Regions from separate parts of the Cytobacillus sp. C11.1 genome, predicted to be linked through region 1. Evidence: predicted binding sites of a transcription regulator. Region 1 holds the regulator's gene; each other region holds the start of a gene.
The links. Region 1 encodes Rex, which represses fermentation and respiration genes when NADH is low (regulators of the CRP and FNR family bind a similar motif). Its sites were predicted from a motif close to TTGTGAAATATTTCACAA; they were not measured.
Positions count from the first base shown of each region.

Region 2: the regulator Rex is predicted to act here: its motif matches at 1,427-1,444, upstream of pflB (formate C-acetyltransferase).
Region 3: the regulator Rex is predicted to act here: its motif matches at 1,753-1,770, upstream of AC3ZVC_RS05450 (AtpZ/AtpI family protein).
Region 4: the regulator Rex is predicted to act here: its motif matches at 1,577-1,594, upstream of AC3ZVC_RS19855 (NarK family nitrate/nitrite MFS transporter).

Region 1 is NZ_CM176935.1:606,744-610,075, forward strand. Features, by position in the region: gene AC3ZVC_RS03020 (CPBP family intramembrane glutamic endopeptidase) at 1-23, shown strand, start outside; gene AC3ZVC_RS03025 (DUF4305 domain-containing protein) at 72-278, shown strand; gene tatC (twin-arginine translocase subunit TatC) at 301-1,056, opposite strand; partial or broken gene tatA (twin-arginine translocase TatA/TatE family subunit) at 1,073-1,242, opposite strand; gene AC3ZVC_RS03040 (redox-sensing transcriptional repressor Rex) at 1,323-1,970, opposite strand; partial or broken gene moaC (cyclic pyranopterin monophosphate synthase MoaC) at 1,997-2,481, opposite strand; gene AC3ZVC_RS03050 (ABC-F family ATP-binding cassette domain-containing protein) at 2,681-3,332, shown strand, end outside.
Region 2 is NZ_CM176935.1:3,583,056-3,586,387, forward strand. Features, by position in the region: gene pflB (formate C-acetyltransferase) at 1-1,341, opposite strand, end outside; gene safA (SafA/ExsA family spore coat assembly protein) at 1,743-2,369, shown strand; gene AC3ZVC_RS17805 (cupredoxin domain-containing protein) at 2,413-2,865, opposite strand; gene AC3ZVC_RS17810 (response regulator) at 3,014-3,332, shown strand, end outside.
Region 3 is NZ_CM176935.1:1,072,329-1,075,660, forward strand. Features, by position in the region: gene AC3ZVC_RS05445 (S8 family serine peptidase) at 1-1,555, shown strand, start outside; gene AC3ZVC_RS05450 (AtpZ/AtpI family protein) at 1,940-2,161, shown strand; gene AC3ZVC_RS05455 (ATP synthase subunit I) at 2,167-2,541, shown strand; gene atpB (F0F1 ATP synthase subunit A) at 2,563-3,276, shown strand.
Region 4 is NZ_CM176935.1:4,000,386-4,003,717, reverse strand. Features, by position in the region: gene AC3ZVC_RS19855 (NarK family nitrate/nitrite MFS transporter) at 47-1,558, opposite strand; gene nirB (nitrite reductase large subunit NirB) at 1,884-3,332, shown strand, end outside.

The DNA of each region.
Region 1 (3,332 bases):
TTATCAGCTGCATTGCAGTCTAACACTCAGCGAAGTAAATCGTTTCGCTTTCACTTTATTGGAGGATTTTGATGAGAAGCACACCTTTGTTTTCAGGCATCGTATACATCCTGCTGGGATGCCTTTTTACCTTTATAGCCATTCAAAATATACAACGTGAAGAAGCATGGGGTTTCTTTACTTATTTTCTAATCATCATTGCCACATTCGATCTTGGCACCGGCCTGCGAATGGTTGGTTTCCATTTTAAAATGAAAAATAAAAAAAACAAAAAATGAGCCCGCAATAAGGCTCATTTTTTTATGATTGCTCACTTTCAATTTCCTGCAGCTTCTCTGCTTCCAATACTTTTTTATATGAAATGCGAGAGATAAAAATACTGACTTCATATAAAAGCAGCAGCGGAATCGTCACCATCATATGGGATAAAAGATCAGGCGGTGTAATAAAAGCGGCTATGACCACTAATACAAAGTAAGCATATTTCCGTATCTTCACCAAATATGCTGGTGTGACAATTCCCAGCCTTGTTAAAAACATGACCACTACCGGAAGCTGGAACAGCACCCCAAATGGAATGGTCAGCTGGAAAAGGAATTGAAAATATTCATTTATCCCAATTACTTGATTGATCGCAAGCCGGTTGGCAATGGAAGTCATGAACTCAACTACAAATGGAAATAAAATAAAATAAGCGAATGCGATTCCGCCGACAAATAGAATGACAGAAACGGGTATATAGCTCAGTGTTACATTCCGCTCTTTGTCAGATAATCCTGGGCTAATAAAGGCCCACAGCTGATATAAAATCACGGGCGATGTAATAATAAAAGCAATCAGAAAAGCAAATTGCATATAAACTTTAACCGGGTCGGTTAACCGGAAAGCATTCATCGTCAGTTCCTTCGCTTCATCCGCTTTTTGCAAATAAACAATCAGCGGTTCAGCCAGGAAAAAGCTAAATATTACGGCGATAAAGAAAAAGATAACAGAAATGACTATCCTTTTTCTTAATTCCCCTATATGTTCATAAATCGTCATATCATTATGACTCATATCTATTCATCCTAACTTACTTAGCATCTTTTTTATCGTCATTGTCCGCTAAGCCTTTTGCGCTGCGTTTTTAAATTCACGTAATGTATTCCCAGCTGCTCTTCCCAATTCCGGAAGTTTTTTTGGTCCAAAAATCACTAATGCAATCAAGATAATGAGTATGAGGCTTCCAGGTCCAAGATTCATCATTGCTGCACACCTCCCCTTACCTATAATAGCGAATCCATTACAATCTTCAACTGTTATCTATTGGAATGCAGGATGGCTTACGTTTCTGCAGGATAATTTTTTAAGAAATAAACCAATGACTGCAATTCAACAGCCAGGTCAATATGGTGAATCCGAATGGATGAAGGCACGGTCAGTCTTGCAGGCGTAAAATTCAGGATGCCTTTAATCTTGGCTTTAACCATCCGATCAGTAATCGCCTGTGCTGGCGGTGCCGGTACTGTTAAGATAGCTACCTGAATATCATTTTCTTCAATGACCTTTACCAGATCATCCATATGATAGACAGGCACATCCCCTATCTTCGTTCCTACCTTGTTCTCATCCACATCAAAAGCAACTTCTATCTTGGTATTATTATTATTCTTAAGAAAATTATAATTTAAAAAGGCCGTCCCTAAATTACCTACTCCGACCAATGCTACTTTAGTCAGTTCGTCCTGATCAAGGGTTTTACGAAAAAAGGACAGCAGATAATTTACATTATAGCCGTAACCCTTTTTCCCTAAAGCACCAAAGTAAGAAAAGTCCCGGCGGATTGTTGCCGAATCCACCTTAACCGCTTCACTTAGTTCCGCTGAAGAAACCCTTTGTTTCCCCGAGGAGTGGAGGTTTTTGAGAAAACGATAATATAAAGGAAGCCGTTTAGCAGTGGCTTGCGGTATTTTCATTGGTTCATTGGCCATTCGTTCATCTCCGTCCCTATGATGTATTAGTCTCGTTTAAAATCTCCGTTTTTTCCGCCTGTTTTTTCCATCAAAAAGGTTGGTCCGATTACCATTCCTTTGTCAACTGCTTTACACATGTCATAAACAGTTAGAGCACAAACAGAAGCTGCTGTTAACGCTTCCATTTCCACACCTGTATTTCCTTTCGTCTTTACAGAAGCAGTGTGATGAACAGAATATTTTCTTCCTGCTCAGTTTTCCATGTAAAGGAAATATCAACGCCAGTTAGCGGCAGCGGATGGCACATTGGGATAATATCCCATGTTTTTTTGCTTGCCATGATGCCGGCAACCTGTGCAACAGAAAGCACGTCCCCTTTTTTCATGGTATTAGATGTAATCTTTTCGTATATTTCCTTATTAACAGTTATGCTCGATTGGGCAATGGCTGTCCGCGCTGTTTCAGGCTTGTCGCTGACATCCACCATTTTTGCTCTGCCCTCTTGATTAAAATGGGTAAAATCCGCCATAAAAAAACACCTCTCTCCAAAATCATACACTATTTTTCCCCATCTTTGTACGGGCTTTGTATGCTTCTTCACATATTTCTTTACTATTTTCGTATAAAAATATTTCCATTCAGCACCTGCAGGATAAAAGGCCTGCCTCCTTTATTGCCGAACATATATGAATAAGTTACACTTACTCTATACTATAGAGGTGAAAAAAATGATACTTTTACAAGTAAATCAGCTATCAAAAAACTTTGCTGCTGATCCTATTTTAACGAATATAAAGCTTGAAGTACAAACCAGGGACCGGATTGCCCTTGTAGGACGTAATGGAGCAGGGAAATCTACTCTTTTAAAAATTATAGCCGGCCATATGGCATATGATTCCGGGGACATTATTAAACCCAAGGAAGTAACGGTAGGATACCTGGCTCAAAATACAGGCCTTGAGTCCCACCTTTCCATTTGGGATGAGATGCTGACAGTGTTCGAGCATTTGCAAAAACAGGAAAAACAGCTGCGCCGTCTTGAAGAAAAAATGTCAGACCCTGAAGCCATGAATAATTCCGATGCATACGATCGAATCTTAAAGGAATATGACAAGCTTCAGGTAGAATTCAAAGAGAATGGCGGCTATCAGTATGAAGCGGATATCCGTTCCATTCTTCATGGGCTGAACTTTAATTCTTTCGGCTACAATACGAAAATTTCATCCTTAAGCGGCGGCCAAAGAACAAGGCTTGCCCTTGGAAAACTTTTGCTGACAAAACCCGATATTCTCATATTGGACGAGCCTACAAACCACCTGGACATTGAAACATTATCATGGCTGGAGCAATACTTGCAGAGCTATGACGGTGCCATTCTAA
Region 2 (3,332 bases), 2.0 Mb from region 1:
CGGACCTACCTGGATATTCAGCTTTTCATCCTTTCCGCCATTAATGCTATAAAGAAATGCTTTCGCCAGGTTTGCCCTAGCCCCGAAAAATTGCATTTGTTTGCCGATTTCCATGGCAGATACACAGCAGGCAATTCCGTAATCATCTCCGTATTCAGGAAGCATAATGTCGTCATTTTCATATTGGATGGAGCTTGTTTCTATAGACATCTTGGCACAATACTCTTTAAAGTTATCAGGCAATTTAGCAGACCAAAGCACCGTTAAATTCGGTTCCGGAGCAGGCCCCAAGTTCCTTAAAGTATGAAGGAACCGGAAAGAGCTTTTCGTTACTAGCGGACGTCCGTCAAGCGCCATGCCGCCAATTGACTCTGTTACCCATGTAGGGTCGCCGCTGAATAATTCGTTATAATCAGGTGTCCTTGCAAATTTCACGAGACGAAGCTTCATCACAAAATGGTCGACAAGTTCCTGAGCTTCCTGTTCGGTCAATACGCCCTTGTGAATATCTTTTTCTATGAATATATCAAGGAAAGTGGATACGCGCCCCAGGCTCATAGCGGCACCGTTTTGTTCTTTAATAGCTGCAAGATAGCCGAAGTATAACCATTGGAAAGCCTCAACTGCATTTCCTGCAGGCCTTGTAATATCGAATCCATAGCTTTCCGCCATCTGCTTTAGTTCCTGCAGTGCACGAATCTGTTCTGAAATTTCTTCGCGCAAACGGATATTTTCTTCATTCATTACACGGCTTGTAGTTTTTAAATCTTCTTTCTTGGCTTCTATGAGACGATCAACACCATAAAGGGCAACCCGGCGGTAATCCCCAATAATCCGTCCACGGCCGTACGCATCAGGAAGGCCAGTGATAATTCCGGCTTTGCGGGCAAGCAGCATTTCATCTGTATAGGCATCAAAAACACCCTGATTATGTGTCTTGCGATAATCCGTGAAGATTTTCTCCATTTCCTTGCTGGCTTCAAAGCCATACGCTTCACACGCTGCCACGGCCATGCGGACTCCTCCGAACGGCTGAAGTGAACGCTTAAAAGGGAGGTCCGTCTGAACACCGACTATTTTTTCTTTATGCTGGTCCAGGTAGCCTGGTCCGTGAGAAGTAATGGTAGAAACAATTTCAGTATCCATATCAAGAACTCCGCCATTTTCCCGCTCTCGTTTGGTAAGTTCCATTACCTGATTCCATAATAATGTTGTTGCTTCAGTAGGTCCTGCCAAAAATGACTCATCACCTTCGAAAGGTGAGAAATTTGTTAATATAAAATCCCTGACATCAATTTCATTTGTCCATTTACCTTTTTTAAAGCCATTCCATTGTTCCATGGAAATCCACCTCAATTTTAATTTCTAATGTAAGGCTGTATAACAGTTGCTACAACTTTACTATACATTCAATATAACAGATTATATGTGAAGTGAATCACAAACTTTGTGGCTGTATTGTGAATATTGATATAAAGGTAATTATTAGAGTATATAAACTTCTTTTAACTAACCTGTACTATAAAAATCATTAATAATTACAAACTGTTATAGGTTTATAATTATTAAGTTTCCATCATTTTAACAATGAAAACAGTCTGTATAATCAGCCAAATATGTAAATGTGGTGAATTGGTTTTAAAAAGGAAGAGAGAAACAAAAAAGCAGAGAAAAGAAAATCCTTGAATGAACGGCAACAATTACCTGTTTAATAGATTGTTATATTCTGATTAAATATTAGTATGAAAACACTATCAAAATTCTCATTCATCCTTATGTTGTCTGTCGCACTAGTCTTTGGATTCCATTACGATGCAAAAGCATCAACAGTACATACCGTCCAATCAGGGGATACCATGTGGAAAATTGCCCTGAAGTATCAAGTGGGGGTTCATGAAATCATCAATGCCAACCAGCAGATTTCAAATCCTAATTTTATCTATCCTGGCCAAAAGGTGAATATTCCTACTTTATCTAAGGCTACAGTTAGTGTTGAAGAGCAGGTCGTTCAACTCGTAAACCAGGAAAGAGCAAAATACGGATTAAAGCCTCTTAAATCAAATTGGGAGCTTGCGAGAGTGGCGAGATACAAATCTCAGGATATGATTAATAAAAGATATTTCGATCATAATTCTCCTACATACGGAAGCCCATTTGATATGATGAAAAGCTTTGGCATTACATACAGAACTGCCGGCGAAAACATTGCCGCAGGGCAAAAAACACCTCAAGAAGTTGTCAAAGCCTGGATGAACAGCGATGGCCACCGCAAAAATATCTTATCTGCCAATTACACTGAAATTGGTGTTGGATATGCACAAGGCGGCTACTACGGTCATTACTGGACTCAAATGTTTATAGGACGATAAAAAAGAAGCACCGGGATTTCGGTGCTTCTTTTCATTTTCCGCTTTAGTCAACAACTATATAAGCAATCATCGGGCCGCTGTTCTCTTTATCCGGATGTGTAAGGCAAACTAAGCGGTATACACCTTCTTTGTCAAACTGAAGGGGAACTACCGTTTCCTCGCCTTTTTTTACAATCCCTTTTATATCAGTACCCTCTATGATGTATGGGTGCTCGGTACCATTCACTCCGAGAATCTTAAGGTTGACCTTTTCATCTTTTTCAAGAAAAATGGTTCCCGGATCCCAGCGATACGCTTCAATTTCCTCCCCATCCGGCAGCTTGGACTTAAACTCCCCGGTAACCATATGAATCTCGCGGACAGTTTCATTCTCCGCCTGATTAAATACTGTCAAACTATCTGATTGTGTATAAAACCAGACCGATGCCGAGGCAATGACCATAAAAATTATGAAGAATGCAATGATGCTTCTTTTTTTCAAAACAAGAAAAGGCATGTCGTAACTCCTTCCTGAATTAGTTGTCCATATATAGATATGCAGGGAGGGGAGGGGAACTTGTCTATTTTCCATCAATTTTTCTGATTATTTCTTTACATACCTTAAAATATTATTTCATAATAGAGTTAAAAAAGGATGTGGCAGCATGTACAAGGTACTTGTGGCCAATCGGGATGAGTATGATACAAAAGGCATTGAATGGCTCTTAAAATCCTCCATGCCTGCATGGCAGGTGGAAACAGCAGAGGATGAGACTGAAATGATTGAGAAAATTGAATCATTCCAGCCCAGTCTTATGATTCTCGAACTTGATATGATCGATGAAAACAGTTACGGGACTTTTATAAAAACCATTCAGATTATACGTCCTGATGTGATAGCTCTTACAATGGAAGCCACCTTTTCACAGGCAAAAAGGGCAATAGATATGGGTGTTGCTGATTTAATTTTGAAACCTATCTCCG
Region 3 (3,332 bases), 470 kb from region 1:
TCTTTCCTTAGGAAATAACGTAAACGGTCCGGACCTTCCAATTAGCCTCGCACTTAATAAGGCGGTTGAAAAGGGGATTACGGCAGTCACCTCCTCAGGCAACTCCGGTCCGAATATATGGACAGTTGGTTCACCGGGTACCGCTTCAAAAGCAATTTCTGTTGGTGCTTCAACTCCGACGATGAAGGTGCCGATTCTAAACGCTGGCGGGCGAAGGATCAGGCTGGATCTTCTTCAAGGTTCAAAGGATTGGGAGTTCGACCGTTCCTATGAGATTGTATATGGGGGAATTGGGCGCAAGGAAGAATTAAAAAATGCGGATGGAAAGATTGTTTTAGTGGAAAGAGGCGAACTGACTTTTACTGATAAGGCGGTCAATGCATTGGAGGCTGGTGCTGAAGGGATTATCATTTTTAATAACACTAAGGGAAGATTCTTTGGCAATCTGGATAGTGGAGTTCCAATCCCTGTTGCGGCATTATCCAAGGAAGAAGGGGAAGAACTCAGAAAGCTTACTGAAAAGAGAAAGCTCCTCGGCCGTACTTATATAATAGAAGAAAAGGATATTTTGGCTGACTTTAGCTCACGCGGACCGGTTACATCCACTTGGGAAATCAAACCGGATGTAGTAGCTCCTGGTGTAGCAATCAATAGTACCATTCCGGGAGGGTATCTCCCTTTACAAGGAACCAGCATGGCTGCTCCCCATGTCGCGGGGGCGTGCGCTATCCTGAAACAGGCTCATCCTGATTGGGGGCCTGAGAAAATTAAAGCTGCGCTGATGAATACGGCAAAGCCGCTTGTTAATAATGAGGGAAAACTTTATCGAACATACGAGCAGGGAGCCGGCAGGATTCAGCTGGAGAAAGCATTGCGAACGGAAACGGTTATCCTTCCAGCCTCCCTGCAGTTCGGGAAATTCCAAATAGCAGACAGGCTGCATGAGCACAAGAGCTATGTAACGGTTGAAAACATAAGTAATAAAAACAAATCTTATTCATTCTCCATCCCGTATAAAGAACAGGGCATCAACTGGGAAATGCCAAAGTCTTTTCAATTGAAGCCAGGCGAGAAAAAGAAGCTTGAAATTAAGATGTCGGTAGATCCTACTTTATTGAAGAAAAAAATTTATGATGGAAGCTTAGTGATGTCAGCTGGAAGTGAAGAAATGAGGATTCCCTATCTCTATGTTCTGGAGGAGCCAAATTATCCAAGGGTAATGGGATTTGGTCTTGGAAAAGGGGATAAAGAGAAGACATATAGATATGAAGTATATTTGCCGGGCGGGGCAGAGGAATTCGGAATAGCCATGTTTGATTCGGAAAGCCTTCGCTTCATGGGATTTCTGGACTGGAAAAGGAATGTAGGCAAGGGACAGCTTCTGCAGGAGATCTCTGCTGACAAACTTCCTGGACCAGGTTTGTACCTTGCCAAGGTGTTCGCTAAAAAAGCAGGCAAAGAAGATTGGATTGAGACTTATCTCTTTATCAGACCGGATGGACAAATCGGAGAACCGGAGCCTTCAGGAACTAGCAAGGATTTAGTGAATGAATAGGCTGTGTATATGCATATTGGCACACAGACCAACCGTGATTCGCTAAATCAACAGGTAAATTTAACATAGTCAATCATTTAAAAACCGCAAAAATAGAGCGTTTTCAGGGGCGAAGCAGAAACTCGCTCCTTTTTCAATAGAATGGGAAAAATTAATTGTGATAAATATGTGAACATACCATATTTTTACCTTTTTGTTTGTGAACTTTTTCACTCCAAACGCATTGACATTGACAATGCCCTATTGTATGCTTACAAAGGGTAAAAGATGATAGGGTTTTCAAAATATTTGTGCAGACATATTTCCCACTTCTGCATGATGTAAATGTGATTAATTATGGCCTCAAAACCCACTCACCATTCTCTTAAGGGAGGATGCGTTTTTATGCGTCAAAAAGACCGCAACCCATTTAAGGCGATGGCCTTAATGTCCGCCATTCTTTCTCAATTAGTTGGTTCCACGCTCATTGGCATTTTCGCCGGAAGGTGGCTTGACAGCAAGGCAGGAACCGAGCCGTTATTTCTTTTAATCGGCTTGTTCATTGGACTGGGCGCTGGGATTTACGCCATGCTTCGCTTAATCCAACATTTCTTCACAGGAGAATAAACATCATGCCGGAAATCAAAGCAATTTTTCAAAGACAGCGAAAATACATATTCCTGTTGTTGTCTGTATACGTTCTCGGCTGGGGTTTTACGCCTTATCAATCTGTTTTTCTCGGCTTGATCCTTGGTACAAGCCTAAGTCTGTTCAATTTGTGGCTGATGGCAAGAAAGACGCTGCAATTTGGAGAGGCAGTCGAGAGAGGCGAGAAGGTGCGCTCCCTTGGGACGGTATCCAGAATGGCTACGGCAGTTCTTGCTGTCATGATCGCTCTGGAATATCCTGAAAAGCTGCATCTGCTCAGTGTTGTATTTGGATTAATGACATCCTATATTGTCATTATGATAGATTATTTTCTTCAATCTTTTCATTTACGTAAATAGCGGGAAGAGAGGTGAACACTATTGCATCATGAAGCTCCTATAGTAGAATTTTTAGGATTGAATTTTAACTTATCTAATGTACTGATGATTACAGTGGCAAGTGCTGTTGTATTCATTATTGCTTTGCTTTCCACCCGTCAGCTTGCCATGAAACCAGCGGGAATGCAAAACTTTTTCGAATGGATTATGGACTTTGTTAAGAATATCATTAACAGCACGATGGACTGGAAAACAGGCGGAAGATTCCATATTCTTGGATTAACCCTGATCATGTATATCTTTGTATCAAACATGCTCGGACTTCCGTTTGCGATCACTTATGATCACACTTTATGGTGGAAATCGCCAACAGCCGATCCGGTTATCACCTTAACTTTAGCGGCTATGGTTGTGGGGCTATCGCATTACTATGGCGTCAAGCTAAAAGGAGTAGGAGAATACGGCCGGGAATTCTTCAGGCCAATGCCTTTCTTGTTCCCATTGAAAATCATTGAAGAGTTTGCAAACACTCTAACACTGGGACTTCGTCTTTACGGTAATATCTACGCAGGTGAAATCCTGCTGACATTGCTTGTCGGAGGACTTGCACATGCAGGGGTAGGCGGTATGCTTGCAGCAATCCTGCCAACAATTGTATGGCAAGGATTCTCAATCTTTGTCGGATCTATCCAGGCATTCATTTTCTGTATGTTAACAATGGTTTATATGGCACACAAAGTGAGCCATGACCATTAATATATACCTGTTCATTTTATGGACAAAACATTTTAAACAAATAATTTTTTATACAA
Region 4 (3,332 bases), 1.6 Mb from region 1:
AAATCCAGGCAGCCTTTTTGCTGTTATGGGATTAGGGATGTTGGTCTTATAATGCCTTTCGTTCCCTTATGCTTTCTTTAACCCGTGGGGCCTCGTTAGTTTGACGATCCTGTTCAGATATATAATATTCCGAGCTAAAGGAGTTTTTAGGCTCTTCCAGCCAGAAATAGCAAATGGCAAAGCTGATCAGCGCCCCGGCTGCCAGGATAAAAAAGAAAGTTTGTGGTGAAACGAAAGTATACAGGATTAAATAGATCGTTGCCCCGACATTTCCATAAGCTCCTGCCATTCCGGCTATTTGCCCCGTTATCCGTTTTTTTATCATGGGGATGACGGCGAAGGTTGCCCCTTCAGCTCCTTGTATGAACATGGAAGTCAGAATGGTCATCATAACAGCAGCAAATAATGGCCAATTGGAATCGATAAACCCCATACCCAAGAGGCCGGCCGATATACCAAGCATATAAACGAGCATGACTCTTTTTCTGTTTCCCATCCGATCCGAGAGCATCCCGCCAAGTGGACGGGCAATAAGATTAATAAAAGCGAAAGAAGCTGCAATCAATCCGGCTGTCGAGGGTGTCAGGGAGAATGTCAGCTGAAAGAACATGGGCAGCATTGATACAATCGCAAGCTCTGCACCGAAATTCGCAAAGTATGTACTGTTCAACGCAGCTACGTTTTTAAACTTATATTGATCTTCCTCAGGAACTCCCGCTTTTAATATAGGAATATTCACTTCCAATATCTTATAAACCTGTATAAGAAAAGCCAGTCCAATCAGGCTCCAGACAATATATAAAGCACTCTCCGAAATAAAGCCCAGATTTTCAATTCTCCAGGCGCTGACGGCTAGGGCACCTCCAAGCGGAATGGACCATACGATTAGCCGAAACAAATCTCCCCATGTGCTAACCTCCATTGCCCCTGATCTTTTCGGTTTAACGAGGGCTTTTCCTTCAGGGGTATCCTTTACAGCCCAAAAGTAGAATACCCCATAAACAAAACATATGAGTCCTGTTAAGGCTAAAGCATATCTCCATCCATCATCGCCTCCGAAAAGGTTTAGACCGATAACCGGCAGGATCATGGCTGCGGCTGCAGATCCGAAATTTCCCCAGCCCCCATAAATTCCTTCTGCAAAGCCGACATCTTTTGGGGGAAACCACTCAGAAACCATTCGGATGCCAATGACAAAGCTTGCACCTATACTGCCGAGGATTAAGCGCGAAATCATCAGCTGGAGCCAATTATCTGCAAATGCAAAGATTAATGCCGGAATGGACATGACAATCAAAAGAGAAGAATAAACCAGTTTGGGGCCATACCGATCCAGCAGGTTCCCAATTATGATTCTGGCTGGAATCGTTAAGGCGACATTCAGAATACCTAGTGCAGCGATATGTTGTGCAGTAAGCCAATTCATTTCCTTCAGCATGGTGGTAGCTAAAGGAGCCATGTTGTACCACGTGAAAAATGAAATAAAAAACGCGAGCCATGTATAGTGCAATACCTTCATTCGCTCATCTTTAAATTTGAATACATCTGCAACCTTCATTAAAAAACCTCCCTCAATATCTGAATATTTTAACATCATCGCATATATTAAATTTTTATGTAATTATTATGTAAGGTTTTCTTACGTGAGTCAAAATTCCTGTTTCCATCTGTATCCGTTGCTGCTAGCTGGATTAAACGCTTACATATCAATAAAAAATAAGTAAAAACGTAGCATAAATTGTAAATCTGCAAGATAGGGCCAAAGTTTTGTAATGATAAAAATAATCAAAAAGTTATGTTAATTACAAAATCTATGTGATAAGATCTAACATAACAAAAAGAAAAATTTAGAAAGGTGGGAAGCGAGTTGCTGGAGGGTTACTATGGCTAAAGAAAAACTAGTTCTTATTGGAAACGGAATGGCAGGAATTCGCTGTGTAGAGGAAATCCTCCATCATGATCCCGGCCGGTTTTCCATTTCGGTTTTCGGAAGTGAAAACCATCTTAATTACAATCGCATCTTATTGTCTTCTATTCTGCAAGGGAAGTCTTCCATTGAAAAACTGACAATCCATAAATCTGATTGGTATGTGAAAAATCAAATCCAATTATTCAAAAATGAAACAGTTATGAAGTTGAACACTGCGAAAAAGGCACTTACTACAAATAAAAATCGGAAAGTTTTCTATGACAAGCTTATATTGGCTACTGGCTCTACTCCTAATGTTCCGCCGCTCCCTGGCTGCAGCAAAGAAGGAGTAATGACATTCCGAACAATAGAAGATTGCAGGCAAATCATTCATTCATCAAAAAAAGGTGAAAATGCCGTAGTACTTGGGGGAGGCTTGCTGGGATTGGAGGCTGCCCAAGGCCTTATCCATTTAGGAATGGATGTCCATGTTGTCCATAATGCAGCAAGAATCATGAATAAACAGCTGGACACTAAAGCAGCAAATCTTTTGCAAAGATCGCTTGAGAAACAGGGCGTGAAATTCTTATTGGAAAACGAAACACAGTCCTTTGAAGGAAACGGCCGTGTCGAAAGGGTTACTTTTAAAGATGGAACAGAACTTCCGGCTGATCTGGTGATTATAGCAGCCGGTGTCAGGCCTAATATTAAGCTTGCACATGATTGTGGAATAAAAACGAATCTGGGAATAATGGTCAATGATTTTATGCAAACGAGTATCCCTGATATTTACGCTGTAGGTGAATGTGCTGAACATAGAGGGATGGTTTACGGACTTGTAAAGCCGCTGTATGAGCAGGGAAGGGTACTGGCAAAACAGATCTGCGGCAAGTTTACTGAGGAATATAAAGGTTCCATTTTATCTTCAAAGCTGAAGATATCCGGAACGGATGTATTTTCTGCAGGAGAGCTTTTTGAAAAAGGCTATAAAAAAGCTTTGACTTTATATGACGAAGATGAACAAACGTATAAAAAAATTGTTTTTAAGCATAACAAAATGGCTGGATTTTTATTAATAGGTGACATAAAAGACCATGTAAGGTTATTGGACATGATGGAGAAGAAGAAAGACTTTTCCGATGAAGAAAAGCTGCTTCTTTTGAATTCTTCAAAAAAGGAATACAGCATAAGTTCAATGGCTCAAACCAGTATCGTTTGCAACTGTAATGGCGTCACAAAAAAGGCGATTGCAGAAGCTGTTTTAACAAAAGGGCTGAAGACAGCAGAAGAAGTGACAGAATATACAAAGGCTTCTGGCACATGCGGAGGATGCAAGCCGCTGGTCGAAGAGCTTCTGTACTATATAAAAAGCGATGATTTCCATGAAGATATCGAACCTGACACATTATGTACGTGTACGGAT